DNA from 3 places in the Microbacterium terrae genome. Region 2 is predicted to be linked to each of the others. Evidence: riboswitches for the same ligand, from Rfam matches in the RefSeq annotation. Region 2 holds a riboswitch; each other region holds the start of a gene.

The links. A riboswitch is a leader RNA that binds a small molecule or an ion and turns the genes downstream of it on or off. The one in region 2 is predicted to bind thiamine pyrophosphate.
Region 1: it holds a riboswitch for thiamine pyrophosphate, as region 2 does, so the genes downstream of both, JOD63_RS16265 (ECF transporter S component) here and JOD63_RS13620 (bifunctional hydroxymethylpyrimidine kinase/phosphomethylpyrimidine kinase) in region 2, are expected to answer to the same signal.
Region 3: it holds a riboswitch for thiamine pyrophosphate, as region 2 does, so the genes downstream of both, thiM (hydroxyethylthiazole kinase) here and JOD63_RS13620 (bifunctional hydroxymethylpyrimidine kinase/phosphomethylpyrimidine kinase) in region 2, are expected to answer to the same signal.

What each region holds. Positions count from the first base shown of each region.
Region 1 is NZ_JAFDSS010000001.1:3,562,427-3,567,623, reverse strand. It holds gene JOD63_RS16270 (ABC transporter ATP-binding protein) at 1-1,448, opposite strand, end outside; gene JOD63_RS16265 (ECF transporter S component) at 1,451-2,083, opposite strand; TPP riboswitch at 2,076-2,185, opposite strand; gene JOD63_RS16260 (D-alanyl-D-alanine carboxypeptidase family protein) at 2,223-3,824, shown strand; gene JOD63_RS16255 (J domain-containing protein) at 3,870-4,820, opposite strand; gene JOD63_RS16250 (enoyl-CoA hydratase/isomerase family protein) at 4,870-5,197, opposite strand, start outside.
Region 2 is NZ_JAFDSS010000001.1:2,976,334-2,981,530, reverse strand. It holds gene JOD63_RS13630 (D-alanyl-D-alanine carboxypeptidase family protein) at 16-1,359, shown strand; gene JOD63_RS13625 (Rv2578c family radical SAM protein) at 1,394-2,503, opposite strand; TPP riboswitch at 2,597-2,709, shown strand; gene JOD63_RS13620 (bifunctional hydroxymethylpyrimidine kinase/phosphomethylpyrimidine kinase) at 2,700-4,322, shown strand; gene JOD63_RS13615 (MFS transporter) at 4,319-5,197, shown strand, end outside.
Region 3 is NZ_JAFDSS010000001.1:622,073-627,269, forward strand. It holds gene JOD63_RS02840 (glycoside hydrolase family 65 protein) at 1-2,353, shown strand, start outside; gene thiE (thiamine phosphate synthase) at 2,381-3,058, opposite strand; gene thiM (hydroxyethylthiazole kinase) at 3,055-3,957, opposite strand; TPP riboswitch at 3,948-4,042, opposite strand; gene JOD63_RS02855 (DNA polymerase III subunit gamma and tau) at 4,122-5,197, shown strand, end outside.

The DNA.
Region 1 (5,197 bases), 590 kb from region 2:
CCCAGATCGATGCGGTGGCCGCCGAGGTGCCGGAGCACGTCGTCGTCGTGCGTGACGGCGATCACCGTCGTGCCGGCGACGATCTCGGACTGCAGAAGTCCCACGAGCTCGCTCCACCCCCGGCGGTCCTGCCCGAACGTGGGTTCGTCGAGCACGACCACCGGCGGCGCGTCGGCGAGCACGGTCGCCACCGAGAGCCGTCGCTTCTGCCCACCCGACAGGGTGAACGGGTTCGCGCCGGCCAGCGGGGTCAGGTGCAGCCGCTCGAGCAGCTCGTCGACGATGAGGTCGACGGCGGCCGGGGCGATCCGCCGTGACCGCGGGCCGATGGCGAGCTCGTCGCGCACCGTCTGCGCGAGGAACTGGTGCTCGGGCTCCTGGAACACGGTGCCGATGCGAGTGAGCAGCTCGCGCGAGCGCCAGCGCGACGGACGACGACCCGACGGCGCCGCGAGCTCGACCGCGGCGACGACCTCGCCCGCCGCCTCGGGGAGGAGTCCGGCGAGGGTGAGCGCGAGGGTCGACTTGCCGGCGCCGTTGGGACCGGTGATCACCGTCGCGCAGCCGCGGGGTGCGGCGACGTTGAGTCCGGCACGGACGATGCTGCGACCGTCGCGCGAGATGGCGAGGCCGGATGCCGCGACCGCGGGGTCGTGCGCGAGCAGCGGCCCATCCGAGAGCACAGGCAGATCGACGGGCATGCCGGGGACCCACACGCCCGCCGCCGCGAGGCTCTCGCCGTGCCGGGCGAAGACCTCGGCGGGAGGACCGTCGGCGAGGAGGCCGCCCTCGGCGCTCACCACGATCACGCGGTCCATGAGGTCGGCCCAGACCGCGGTGCGGTGCTCGATCACCACGAGGGTCGCGCCGGTGCGCGCGACCGCGCGCTCGACGCTGTCGCGCACCTCGCGCACCCCGAGCGGGTCGAGGTTGGCGGTCGGCTCGTCGAGCAGCAGCACGCCCGGTCGCATCGCGAGCACCCCGGCGAGCGCGAGCCGCTGCTTCTGCCCGCCCGAGAGGGCCTTGGTCGGGTGCGAGAGTGCGACGTCGAGCCCGACGTCGGCCATCGCCTCGGCGACGCGTGACGGGATGTCGGATGCCGGCACCCCGAGGTTCTCGCACCCGAAGGCGACGTCGTCGCCCACCTTCGAGAGCACCACACCGGCGTCGGGGTCCTGCAGCACGAGTCCGACACGGCCGCGATGTGCCTCGGCCCGCTCGCCGTCGATCAGCAGCGCACCGGTCTCGTCGCCTTCGTCGGCTCCGCCGAGGAGCCCGGCGATGCCGGCGAGGAGCGTCGACTTACCGGCGCCGGACGCGCCGAGCAGCAGCACGCGCTCGCCGGGCTCGATGGCGAAGCTGACGTCGCGGACGGCGGCGGCACGGCGCCCGGCGTAGCGCCAGCCCCAGCCCTGCGCGGTGACGCGCCCCGGGCGGGTCGTCGACATCGTCAGACCTCGCGTCGCGCCTCGCGGCCGGCGGCGAAGCGGCTGAGCGCACCGGTCGCTGCCAGCGCGCGCACGGCGAGCCAGCCGACGAGGCCGGCGAGCAGAGCGCCCGAGACGATGAGTGAGACCAGGTAGATCGTGTTGAACTCGAGCGTCTTCAGGATGTTGGGCGATGCCCCGTAGAACAGCTCGAAGATCCACGCGCCCACGCCGGCGCCGATGCCCGAGAGCATCGCGACCGGGAGCGTGAAGCGCGCGTAGAGGAACAGGGCGAAGATCAGCTCGGCGCCGAGTCCCTGCACGATGCCCGACAGCACCGTCGAGACGCCCCACATGTTGCCGATGAGCATCGACACCACGGCGGCGAGCACTTCGACGAGCAGTGCGGCACCGGGCTTGCGGATCACCAGGCCGCCGATGACTCCGCCGATCAGCCAGATGCCGACGGCGATGCCGCCGAGGCCGGGGGTCAGGGCGTCCATCGCGGTGAACCAGGCGTAGCCGACGGTGTTCCAGGCCCAGAAGACGAGGCCCAGCGCGACGCCGAGGACGGCGGCGACGACGATGTCGACGACCCGCCAGCGGAAGCGGTGGGCAGTCGCGGGTGCCGCGTGGGCAGACGTGGACGCGTGCATGTTCTCTCCTCCCTGCGCCGGCATGATCCGGATCAGGTTCGACGGTCGAAGCGCGATTCGCTTCCTCTCAGCCCGACTCGACGGACTCCCGTGGTTGTCCGATGAGTATAGCCGCGCGTGCGGCAGGTAAATTGAGCGGATGACCCTCGACGACGCCGCTGCGCTCACGCGCCGCGAGCGGCGTATGCGGTCGGGGGCGATCGATGTCCCGCCGGGCGCCGGTGGGCGCGCCGCACCCGAGGTCGACACGTCTCCCGGGGGCACGGTCGACACCGCCTCCGCCGAGGCGCCTGCTGTCCGCATCGCGCCGGAGAGCCCGTTCCACGGTGACGACGCCCCGGCGGCAGCCGAGGAGCCGATCGCGGCCGCTGCGGCGGCATCCGTCCCCCCCGCTGCCGCGGGAGAGCGCCCCGCGCTGTCGTGGCTCGCCGACACCGACGTCACCCCGGTCGCGATCCCCCGCGACCTCGTCGCGGCCGGCTCCCCCTACGTGCCGGTCGAGGTGAGCCTGCTCGCCGACCCGCCGCGCCGGTCGCCCTGGCGACCGAGCGTGCTCGTGCCCACGGCGATCATCGCGTTCGTGGTCTTCGCCTACGGGGCCACCACCCTGCTGTGGCCCCTCCACGCGGTGGCCCCCGAGGTCACCGCGATCCAGGTGCAGCCGGCCGCCGCGGCAGCCGCCGAGATGACCTGGCCCGCAGAGGGCAGCGCCGCCGTCACGGTGGCGGGCATCTCGGGCACGCCGGCATCCACCCCCGACGCCGACGCGATGGCCAGCATCACGAAGGTCGTGACGGCGCTCGTCGTGCTCGACGAACTCCCGCTCGAGCTCGGCGAAGACGGGCCGGCGTACAGCTTCGACTACAGCGACAACCTCGACTACTGGAGCTATCGCGCCCGCGGCGAGTCCGCGCTCGATGTGCCGGTGGGCGGGTCGCTCACGCAGTACCAGATGCTCGAGGGCATGCTCATCGGCTCGGCGAACAACTACGCCGACCGGCTCGCGAGCGACCTCTTCCCGTCGGACCAGGTCTTCGCCGCGGCCGCGCAGGACTGGCTCACGGCGCACGGCGTCCCCGGCATCACCGTCGTCGAGCCCACCGGAATGAGCAGCCAGAACACCGCGAGCCCGGCTGCGCTGCTCACCCTCGCGCAGAAGGCCATGGCGAACCCGGTCATCGCCGAGATCGTCGCCGAGAAGTCGGTGGAGCTCCCCGGGGCAGGCGTCGTCGACAACACCAACGGACTTCTCGCCGATGAGGGCGTCGTGGGCATCAAGACCGGCACGCTCGACCGGTGGAACCTGCTCTCCGCGAAAGACGTGGTCGTCGGCGAGACCGCGGTGCGCCTGTATGCCGCCGTGCTGGGCCAGGCCGACGACGAGGCCCGCCTCGAGGCGTCGCGCTCGCTCTACGACCAAGTCGAGGCGCAGCTGCAGCCGTTCCCGTCGGTGCCGGCGGGCACCGTGGCCGGTACGGTGACGACGCTGTGGGGGTCGGACTCCGACATCGTGACCTCCGCCGACGCGACAGTGGTGCTGTGGAACGGCGGCACCAGCACACTCACCCCGGCGTACGACCTCGGCGACGCACGCGCCGCCGGCTCCGTCGTCGGTTCGATCACCGCCGACGGCCCGCTCGACTCGGCCACGGTCGATCTCGAGCTCGCGGCCGACATCGAGCCGCCGAGCGCCTGGTGGCGGCTCACCCACCCGCTGGAGCTGTTCGGCCTGGCCGGCTGACCCGGCGACGAACCGCCCGGCACCAGCACCGCCGGCGTCCTGCCGTCAGGCGAAACGCACCGTCTGCTGCAGGCGGGTCCGCACGTCGAAGACCTCGTTTCCGCCGATGGAGCGCACCCCCGTGATCCCCCGGCGCAGCACCGCCGACAGCGCGCTGCGCGACACGATCGCCACCGGGGTGCCGCGCACCTTGCCGATCTCGTCGATCGCCTGAAGCACATCGTCGTCGGGCAGCACGACGACCGCCCCGCTGAAGCGCACCCCCGCCGCGCGCGCCATCAGCCGCAGTCGCGCGACCAGGTCGGCCACGGGGGCGCCGGCGACGCCGTCGCCGATGAGCTCGCCCCGGCGGACCCGCACCGGACCGCCGAAGTCCTCCGAGAGCACGCCGTACAGCCCGCTCGGACCGAGCACGATGTGGTCGATCTTGTCGTCTGATCCACCACCCCGGGCGGGCGGCGCGACGTCGTGCCACACGGTGTAGCCCATGCCGAGGTCGGCGATGACCCGTGCGGTGGCCTCTTCGGCGAGCGCATCGGCGAGGAGTCGGCGCACATCGTGGGGAGCCGAGCGGACGAGTGCGGGATCGTAGGGGTCGGGCAGATCGACCCCGCGCCCCGCCCATTCGCGGATCAGCTCGAGGTACCGCTCGCGCCGCCACCCGCCCGGGTGGCCGTGCGAACGCGCTCGCGGCCGCGTGTCACGCGAGTCGGCGCGGGGCGCCCGCCACGTGACGCCCGAGTCGGGCGCGGGCGAGAAGTCGGGCGTCGCGGATGCCCCGAACCCGTGTCCGCGGTCGTACGCAGCACGCGCCGACGCATCGCCGACGAGCTCCCAGGCGCGCTGCACCTGGATGAACACCGCGGCATCGCCGCCGGTGTCGGGGTGCGTCTGCCGCAGGCGCAGTCGGTACGCCCGCTTCAGCGACTCCTCGTCGGCGGTGGGTTCGACGCCGAGCACCTCGTATGCCGACGCCGACAGGGGACTGTCGAACACGCCTGTTCCGCCTCTTCCTCGCGAATCCCGATCCGTCGAGCGTACGCGCTCACGACCAGAGCGGCTCCGCGGGCACGTGAGCGAACGCCTGGTCGGCGATGCCCGGATCGAGATCGGCGAGGGCGGCGGGCTGCCAGCGCGGCGAGCGGTCCTTGTCGACGACCTGGGCGCGGATGCCCTCGGCGAGGTCGGGCTGGGTCTGCGCGAACCACATCACGAGGCCGTACTCCTGAGCGAGGGCATCCCGCAGCCCGGCGAGTCCGCGCGCGCGACGCACCGCTGCGAGGGTGACGGCGAGCCCCGTCGGCGAGAGCTCGCCGAGGAGGTCGGCGGTGGCGGATGCCTCGGGCTCGGGGCGGGCGCGGAGGCGCTCGACG
Region 2 (5,197 bases):
CGTGACCGGAGCACAGTGACGACCCAGGAGAGCCCCGACGCGCTCGCCGACCTCGGCGAGCTGATGCGCGACGAGCAGGACTACGGCGACGCCGGCGGTGCTGCCGATCCGGTGGCGCGGCGACGCCGCCGACGTGGCTGGCTCATCGCGGCGGCCATCGTGCTCGCGATCGTGCTCGGCTGCGGCGGATACGTCGCCTGGGCGACCAGCGCGGCGCTCCCCGACCCCGAGGGGTCGATGTCGGCACCGCGTGCCCCAGAACCGGAGCCGGTCGCACTCACGCTTCCGTCCGACGGGGCATCCGCGCTGTGGGTGACCGGCGCGGAGGAGTACCTCGGCGCTGAGGAGCCCGGCATCTGGGCGGTGAGCGGCCCAGATGGTGCGCGACCGATCGCGAGCATCGCGAAGATCGTCACCGCTCTCGTGGTGCTCGACGCGCATCCGCTCTCCGGCGACGACCCGGGGCCGACGCTCTTCTTCGACCGCGCCGACCACAAGCTGTACGACAAGTACTACGTCATGGACGTGACGATCGCCCCGATGCCGATCGGCAGTTCGATGTCGCTGCGCGATGCGCTCGCGACGATGCTGATCCCGTCTGCCAGCAACTACGCCGAGGCGATCGCCGAGTGGGCCTTCGGGTCGCAGTGGGCGTACACAGAAGCAGCGCGGCGATGGCTCGACGAGAACGGCCTCGGCGACACGGCGATCGTGGATGCGACCGGCGTCGACGCCCGGAACACCAGCACCCCGACCGACCTCGTCGTGCTGGGCAGGCTCGCGGCCGCGAACCCGGTGATCGCCGAGATCGCTGCGACGTCGGAGATGTCGGTGCCCGGCGCCGGCCGCATCGCGACCACCAACACCCTTCTCGGCACGGCGGGTGTCACGGGCCTCAAGACCGGCAACCTCGGCGAGAGCGGGTCGAACCTGCTCTACACGGCGACGATCGACGTCGGCGCGGCCGAACCGCTGTCGATGGTCGGAGTGGTGCTCGGAGGATCGTCGAAGGATGCCGTCAACGCCAGCGTGACCGCGCTGATCGAGAGCGTCCAGTCGGGGTTCCGGATGGTCTCCGTCGGCACCGGGGGCACGACGGTCGGGGAGTTCACCGTTCCGTGGGGCGACTCGGTCGACGTAGTACTCGGGGAGGGCGCCTCGATCTTCGTCTGGTCGGACACGCCGATCACCGTGGAGCTCGAGACGACGACCCCGACGTCGTGGGATGACGGGGCGGTCGTCGGCACCGTCACCTGGACATCCGGTCCGAACAGCGTCTCGGTGCCCATCGAGATCGCGGGCACGCTCGATGAGCCGACCGACTGGTGGCGGCTGACCCACCCGACGCTGTTGGGCTGACCCGTCACGGCCTGTCGGCCGGGCCTGGCGCGCCTCAGAACAGTCGCGGCGGGGCTGCGGCCGGTGGGGTGGCGGGCACGCGCATCGCTGTCGCTCGTCCGCGTGACGTCGTCACGATTCCCGCGGCGCGCGCGTCGGCCCGCGCCGCGAGCCCGGCGACGGGCGTGCCGCGCGGATGGTCGTCTTCCGCGCGACCGTCGAGCCCGTGCACGCGCAGCAGCGGGCGCACGCGTTTCGCGAGCCAGGTGCGATAGCCCTTGGGTGCCGTCGCAGAGGCTCCGGGGTACAGGCCGCGGTACGACGACACCAGCTCGGGGTGGTGCTGTTCGAGCCACTGCAGGAACCACTGTTTGGCCCCCGGGCGCAGGTGGAGGGCGCCGTACACGACGCGCACCGCGCCCGCCTCGCGGATGCGGGTGAGAGCGTGGTCGATCATCGCGATCGAGTCGGTGAGGTGGGGGAGGATCGGCATGAGGAAGACCGTCACGGCGAAGCCCGCCTCGGTCGCAGCGCGCACCGTCTCGAGTCGCGCCGTTGCGGACGGCGTGCCGGGTTCGACGGCGTGCTGCAGGGCGTCGTCGAAGATCGCGATCGACATCGCCAGCGACACGTCGACGCGCTCGGCGGCGCGGGCGAGCTGCGGAAGATCGCGGCGCAGCAGCGTGCCCTTCGTGAGGATGGAGAACGGCGTGCCGCTCTCGGCCAGCACGTCGATGATCCCGGGCATCAGGCGGTACCTGCCTTCCGCACGCTGATAGGGATCGGTGTTGGTTCCGAGCATCACGGGCTCGTGCATCCACGTGCCCTTGCGCAGCTCCTTCTGCAGTACCTCGGCCACGTTCACCTTGACGATCACCTGGGTGTCGAAGTCGCGCCCGGCATCGAGCTCGAGGTACTCGTGCGTCCCGCGGGCATAGCAGTATACGCATGCATGACTGCATCCGCGGTACGGGTTCACCGTCCAGTCGAAGGGCATTGCCGAGGCGCCCGGAACATGGTTCAGCGCGGTGCGCGCGAGCACCTCGTGAAAGGTGACGCCGGCGAACTCGGGGGTCGTCACCGAGCGCACCAGGCCGCTGAGATGTTCGAGGCCGGGCAGGGCGGCGGCATCCGTTACTCCCAGCTCTTGACCCTGCCAACGCATGTGAACATACGAACAGATGTTCTAAACAATGTCAAGAGCGGTGCCTTCTGAATAGAACATCGAGCGCTCGTGCCGTCAGGCGCTAGGCTCGTCGGCAGTGACACGGGGTGCCGCCCGCGTAGTCGCGATTGCGACGGGTGGCTGAGAACACACCCGTCGAACCTGATCTAGTTCGAACTAGCGAAGGGATGTCGCAATGCGCGATCGCCTGTCCATCGACCCTTCCCACTCTCCGGCGAGACCGCGGATCCCCCGCGTGCTCAGCATCGCCGGGAGCGATCCGTCCGGCGGCGCCGGAATCCAGGCCGACCTCAAATCGATCTCCGCCGTCGGCGGCTACGGCATGGCGGTGATCACGGCGCTCACAGCGCAGAACACCCGCGGTGTCAGCGCGGTGCACGTGCCGCCGGTGGAGTTCCTCACGGACCAGCTCGACGCGATCGCCGAAGACATCGCGATAGATGCGGTGAAGCTCGGGATGCTCGCGAACGCCGACGTGATCCGCGCCGTCGGGGCGTGGCTCGACCGCACCCGGCCGCCGGTCGTGGTGCTCGATCCGGTGATGGTGTCGACCAGCGGTCATCGCCTGCTCGACGCCGATGCCGAGGAGGCGATGATGCAGCTGCTGCCGCTCGCCGACCTCGTGACCCCGAACGTGGCCGAACTCGCGGTGCTCGCCGGCGGCGCTCCCGCCGAGACGTGGGACGAGGTGCTCGCGCAGGCCGAGGCGGTATCGGCGCGGCACGGTGTGCGGGTGCTCGCGAAGGGCGGTCATCTCGCCGGCGACGACGCGCCCGACGCGCTGGTGGACGCGGCATCGGGTGAGGCGTGGATGTTCGCGGGGTCGCGCATCGCGACCACCTCGACGCACGGCACCGGATGCTCGCTCTCGTCGGCCGTCGCCACGCTGCGGGTGTCGTGCGGCGACTGGGCGCCCGCGATCGACGAGGCTCGGCAGTGGCTGCGCGAGTCGCTGCGCCACGGCGACGAGCTGGAGGTCGGCGGCGGACACGGCCCGGTGCATCACTTCTCCGGGCTCTGGGCACGTGGCGGGGTGCAGACCGCGCCGACCGCTGCCGAGGTCGAGGCCGACTGGTGGAATGAGATCGCCGATGTGCGCGCCGGCATCGACGACCTGCCGTTCATCCGCGCGCTCGCCGACGGCACGCTCGGGCGCGAGCCCTTCCTCAGCTACATCGCGCAGGACGCGCTCTATCTGCGCGACTACGCGCGTGTTCTCGCCGAGGCTGCGCGGCTGGCGCCCGACTCGGCCGCGCAGGCGTTCTGGGCGCAGTCCGCGCACGGGTGCATCATCGGCGAGCTCGAGCTGCACCGGGAGCGCCTGGGTGGGCACGACGGCGTGCCTGCACGGGCGGATGCCACCACCACCGCCTACCTCGACCACCTGCTCGCGACCGCCGCGCGCGGCGACTACGCCACCCTCACGGCGGCGGTGCTGCCCTGCTACTGGCTGTACACCGACCTCGGCGTGCGTCTGGCCGACGGACACTTCGGCTCGCGCCCGCAGGACGCAGACCACCCGTACGCGTCGTGGCTCATCACGTACGCCGACCCCGCCTTCGCCGATGCGACGCGGCAGGCGATCGACATCGCCACGGGTCTGGCGGCAGCGGCGACGCCCGAGGCGCGCGCGCGGATGCTCGCCGCGTTCCGTCGGTCGGCCGAGCTCGAACTCGCGTTCTTCGACGTGCCGCTCGGGCTCACGAGTGCCGGCGACCGAGACGAGGAGCGGACGGATGCCGCTCCCGCGGCCGAACCCGCTGCCACCACCGCACCGGTCGAGGCGGTGCCCGCGTGACCGTCACAGGCCCGGTATCGGCCACAGACCCGGCATCAGCCACTGGCTCGGCATCCGTCACCGATGTCGCATCCGCGGCGGTCTCCCCGCCCGCTGCCGCAGGCCCCGAGACCGCTCGAGCCTCGCGTCGCGCCGTGGTCGCGGCATCCGCCGGCACCGTGCTCGAGTGGTACGACTTCTTCCTCTACGGCACCGCGGCGGCGCTCGTCTTCCCCACCCTGTTCTTCCCCGAGAGCGCCCCGGGTGTGGCGGTGCTGCTCTCGCTCGCGGTCTTCGCGACCGGCTTCGTCGCGCGGCCGCTCGGCGGCATCGCGGCGGCCTGGCTCGGCGACCGCGCGGGGCGACGCACGGCGCTGATCGCGACCGTCGTCGTGATGGGAGTCGCGACGGCGGGCATCGGCGTGCTTCCCACCTACGCGCAGGCCGGGGCGCTCGCGCCCGCGCTGCTCGTGCTGCTGCGTCTCGCGCAGGGGGCGGCCACCGGCGGGGAGTGGGGTGGCGCGGCGCTCCTCGCGGTCGAGGGCGCACGGTCGCGCGGAGCGCGCGGGGCGTTCGTGCAGAGCGCGGTGTACGTCGGGCTCATCCTCGGGAACCTCGCCTTCGTGGTGCTGACCCTCACACTGGATGAAGCGGCTCTGCTGTCGTGGGGCTGGCGCATCCCGTTCCTCGCGAGCCTTGCGCTGCTCGCGATCGCGCTGCTGCTGCGCCGTGGCGTTGCCGAGACGCCCGAGTTCGTGGCGGCGCGTGCCGCCGACCGCCTCGCGCGCCGGCCGGTGGTCGACGCGCTGCGCCGGCCGCGCAGTGTCGTGGCGGTCTTCCTGATGCGCGTCGGCCAGAACACCGCGTTCTACATCGTCTCGGTGTTCTGCCTCGGG
Region 3 (5,197 bases), 2.4 Mb from region 2:
CGAGACCTTCCCGATCCGCCACGCCGAGCAGGCGTACGGCTTCGCCGAGGTGGGCCAGACCATCATCAACGCGCCCGACGCGAAGGTGATGCGCGTCTACGTCGACGACGAGCCGCTCTCGCTCGATGTCGCCGACATGCGCGACTACGAGCGCTCGCTCGACATGCGCGACGGCGTGCTGCGCCGTCACATCGAGTGGACCACTCCGAGCGGCAAGGAGGTGCGCATCGACTACGACCGCCTCGTGTCGTTCGAGGAGAAGCACCTCGCCGTGATGCGCCTCGAGGTCACCGTGCTCAATGCCGACGCACCCGTGACGGTGAGCTGCCAGCTGCTCAACCGGCAGGACGGCGAAGACGTCTACGGCGGCACGCCCACCGCTCCCAAGAAGGCCGGGTTCGATCCGCGCAAGACCGACAAGCTGGCCGAGCGCGTGCTCCAGCCCGAGGAGTACTGGCAGGACGGCCTGCGCTCGGCGCTGTCGTACCGGGTGAACGCGTCGGGCATGACGATCGCTGTCGTCGCCGATCACATCATCGAGACCGACAACGCCTACACGGCGCGGGCGCTCATCGAGCCCGACATCGCCAAGAACGTGTTCCGCGTGCAGGCGAAGGCCGGCGTGCCGATCTCGGTCACCAAGGTCGTGAGCTACCACACGTCGCGGGGCGTCCCCGCCCGTGAGCTGGTCGACCGCTGCCGCCGCACCCTCGACCGTTCGCTCAGCGAGGGCATCGACGCGATCTACCGCACGCAGCGTGCCTGGCTCGACGACTTCTGGGCACGCTCCGACGTGCGCATCGGGGGACACGACGACCTGCAGCAGGCGACCCGCTGGTGCCTGTTCCAGCTCGCGCAGGCGTCGGCCCGCGCCGACGGCCAGGGCGTCCCCGCGAAGGGCATGACCGGGTCGGGCTACAGCGGGCACTACTTCTGGGACACCGAGATCTACGTGCTGCCGTTCCTGGCGTACACGACCCCGCTCTGGGCCCGAAACGCGCTGCGCATGCGGTACCTCATGCTCCCCGCCGCCCGGCGGCGCGCCTTCCAGCTGAACGAGAACGGTGCGCTGTTCCCGTGGCGCACCATCAACGGTGAGGAGGCGTCGGCGTATTACGCGGCCGGCACCGCGCAGTTCCACATCAACGCAGACGTGTCGTTCGCGCTCGCGAAGTACGTGCGCGCCACGGGCGACACCGAGTTCCTCCACCGCGAGGGCGTCGACATCGCGGTCGAGACCGCGCGGCTGTGGACGACGCTCGGCTTCTGGCGCTCGCTCGACGGCGATCGTGACGGCGAGATCGACGGCGAGACGTTCCACATCCACGGCGTGACCGGACCCGACGAGTACACCACCGTCGTCAACGACAACCTCTTCACCAACGTGATGGCGCGCTTCAACCTGCGCTTCGCGGCCCGCACGATCCGTGACATGGCCGAGCTCGACGGCGAGGTGTACCGCAAGATGGTCGACCGCCTCGGGCTCGAGGAGGGAGAGCCCGAGGCCTGGGAGCGCGCGGCGGAGGCGATGCACATCCCGTTCAGCCCGAGCCTCGGCATCCACCCGCAGGATCACGTCTTCCTCGAGCGCGAGATCTGGGACCTCGAGAACACGCCGGCCGACCGCCGGCCGCTGCTGCTGCACTTCCACCCGCTCGTGATCTACCGCTACCAGGTGCTCAAGCAGGCGGATGTCGTGCTCGCGCTCTTCCTGCAGGGCAACCACTTCTCCGATGAGGACAAGCTCGCCGATTTCGAGTACTACGACCCGCTGACCACGGGCGACTCGACGCTGTCGGCGGTGGTGCAGGCGATCCTCGCCGCCGAGGTCGGGTATCAGGACCTCGCGCTGGAGTACTTCCGCCAGTCGATCTTCGTCGACCTCGCCGACCTGCACCACAATGCCGCCGACGGCGTGCACGTCGCCTCGGCGGGCGGCGTGTGGACGGCGCTCGTCTGCGGATTCGGCGGCATGCGCGATCACTTCGGCGAGCTTTCGTTCGACCCGAGGCTTCCGGCCGACTGGCCCGAGATCTCGTTCGTGCTGCACTGGCACGGCACGCGTCTCGAGGTGTCGATCACACGCGATGAACTGCGCGTCGTGGCGGGCGACGGCGACCCGGTCGGGTTCAGCGTGCGGGGCACCGGGTACGTCGTCGGCGCGGGCGAAGAGGTCGTCGTCGCGCTCGCCGACCAGGGACCCGTGCGCGCCGGCCGGCCGACGCTGCGGCAGTTCGCCGACCAGCGCCGCGAAGACGGCTCGCTCCTGTCGGCGTCGGTTCCGACGGTCACGACGTCGATCCCGATCGTCGCGGGATCGGGTGCCGACGTGGAGCACGGCGCGGACGCCTGACCCGCTCGTACGCCGTGCCCGGCTGGCTCAGACGCTGACGGGAGACACTGCGCTGTGCCCGGCATCCGTCCATGCCGAACGGAACGCGCGGGCGGCGGCTTCGGGGTCGGCCGCTCCGCACACCGCCGACACCACGGCCAGCCCGGCCGCCCCCGCGGAGCGGAGCGGTGCGGCATCGGCGACCCCGACTCCGCCGATCGCGACGCACGGCAGCGGGGTGGCGGAGGCGAGCGCGGCGAAGCCGTCGTAGCCGAGCGGCTCGGGGTGGTCGGCCTTCGTCGCGGTCGGCCGGATGACCCCGACACCGATATAGTCGAGCGTGCGCATCGGCATCGCCGCCGCGGAAGCCAGGTGGGCGGGGGTGTTCGCCGTCCACCCGATCAGGGCCTGGGCGCCGAGCAGACGGCGCGCCGTCTCCGGTGGCACGTCGCTCTGCCCGAGGTGCACGCCGTCGACACACGCGCCGGCGTCGCGCGCGGCCAGAACCACGTCGAGCCGGTCGTCGACGATGAGCGCCGCCCGACCGCCGACGACGGCCGACAGGGCGACCGCCTGCGCGATCAGCTCGCGTGCCGAGACGTGCTTCGCGCGGAGCTGCACGACTCCCACGCCTCCGGCTGCGGCGGCGTCGACCACCCCGACGAGTCGCTCGAACGGCAGCCGCTCGTCGGTGACGAGGTGCAGCGACAGATCGTGAACCGTCATCGGATCGCGGCCTCGAGGTCCGCGTGGTCATCGGCGCTCTCGCCGGCCTCGTCGGTCCCGCGATCCACCGGGTATTCGACGACCCGCCCCTCGAGATCCGCCGGCTCGACCGCATCGAGCGCGTCGATGAACGCGACCGCGAACGAACCGGGGGAGCGCGAGACGGATGCCGCACGTTCGGCGGCCGCCGAATGCACGGCGCATCCGGTGACCGCCGCGGTGAACGGATCGGTCACGGCGAGGAAGGCCGCGATCGTCGCTCCCAGCGAGCATCCGCCGCCGGTGACGCGCGTCAGGAGGACGTCGCCGCCGTGCACGCGGGCGACCAGCGCGCCGTCGGTGACGAGGTCGACCTCCCCGGTCACGACCACGACGCCGCCGGTGCGCAGGGCGAGGGCGCGCGCCGCGTCGATCGCGTCGTCGGGGGAGTCGGTCGCATCGACGCCGCGCCCGCCGCGCGAGAGCCCGGCGACGGCGAGGATCTCGGAGGCGTTGCCGCGCACGATCGCTGGGCGATGGTGGAGGAGCTCCTCGGCGAGAGCCGTGCGCACCGGCAGAGCACCGACGGCGACCGGGTCGAGCACCCAGGGCGTGCCCGCCCGCACCGCTTCGCGGGCGGCGTCGCGCTGCTCGGAACGGGGTGTGCCGAGGTTCACGAGCACGCCCCCGGCGACACCGGCGAACATGCCGGCCTCGCCTGGGATGTCGCACATCGCCGGCGAAGCGCCGAGTGCGAGGAGCACGTTGGCGGTGAAGTTCGTCACCACCGCGTTCGTGATGCACTGCACCAGGGGGTTCGCGGCGCGCAGCGCGTCGAGGGCCTCGCCGGGCGTCGCCGGGCCGGCTGCCCGCGCGGAACCGGAGGTGGACAGGGGGTTTTCAGACGTGCCGATGCTCATTGCGACATCCCTTCGCCAGTACGAACTAGATCAGGTTCGACGGGTGTGATCTCAGCCCGCGCGGCGGGCACCCCGTGTCACTCGGGCATGACGCTAGCAGCGGCCGGGTGGGCCGGGCGAATCGCGCCTGCCTCGATGTCGCACGCACGCCGTAGGGTGGACGGGTGACCACCGCTCTGTACCGCCGCTACCGGCCCGAGTCCTTCGCGGAGATGATCGGGCAGTCCCAGGTCACCGAGCCCCTGATGACGGCGCTGCGCGGCGACCGCGTCGGCCACGCCTACCTCTTCTCGGGTCCGCGCGGCTGCGGCAAGACCACATCGGCGCGCATCCTCGCCCGCTGCCTCAACTGCGCACAGGGGCCGACCGACACTCCGTGCGGCACCTGCGACAGCTGCGTCGAGCTCGGTCGCGGCGGCGGCGGCTCGCTCGACGTCGTCGAGATCGACGCAGCCAGCCACAACGGCGTCGACGATGCGCGCGACCTGCGCGAGCGCGCGGTGTTCGCCCCGGCGCGCGACCGCTTCAAGATCTTCATCCTCGACGAGGCGCACATGGTGACGCCGCAGGGGTTCAACGCGCTCCTCAAGCTCGTCGAAGAGCCGCCCGAGCACGTCAAGTTCATCTTCGCGACGACCGAGCCCGAGAAGGTCATCGGCACGATCCGTTCGCGCACCCACCACTACCCGTTCCGGCTCGTCCCGCCGGGCGCGATGCTCGAGTACGTCGAACAGCTGTGCGGGCAGGAGGGCGTCGAGGTCGAGCAGGGCGTGCTCCCGCTCGTCGTGCGGGCGGGTGGCGGTTCGCCGCGCGACACGCTGTCGCTGCTCGACCAGCTCATCGCGGGCTCCGAAGAGGGTGCCGTGCGCTACGAGCGCGCCGTGGCCCTTCTCGGCTACACGCACGCCGAGCTGCTCGACGAGGTCGTCGGCGCGTTCGCCGGCGATGACGCGGCGGCGGCGTTCGCCGCGATCGACCGCGTGGTGCAGACGGGGCAGGATCCGCGCCGCTTCGTCGACGATCTGCTCGAGCGACTGCGCGACCTCATCGTCGTCGCGGCGACCGGGGCGCAGGCTTCGGCGGTGCTGCGCGGGGTCTCGAGCGATGACCTCGCCCGCATGCAGGCCCAGGCCTCCGCCATCGGCGCCGCCCGGCTCTCGCGCATCGCCGACATCGTGATCGCCACGCTCGACGACATGACCGGCGCCACCTCGCCGCGGCTGCAGCTCGAGCTCATGGT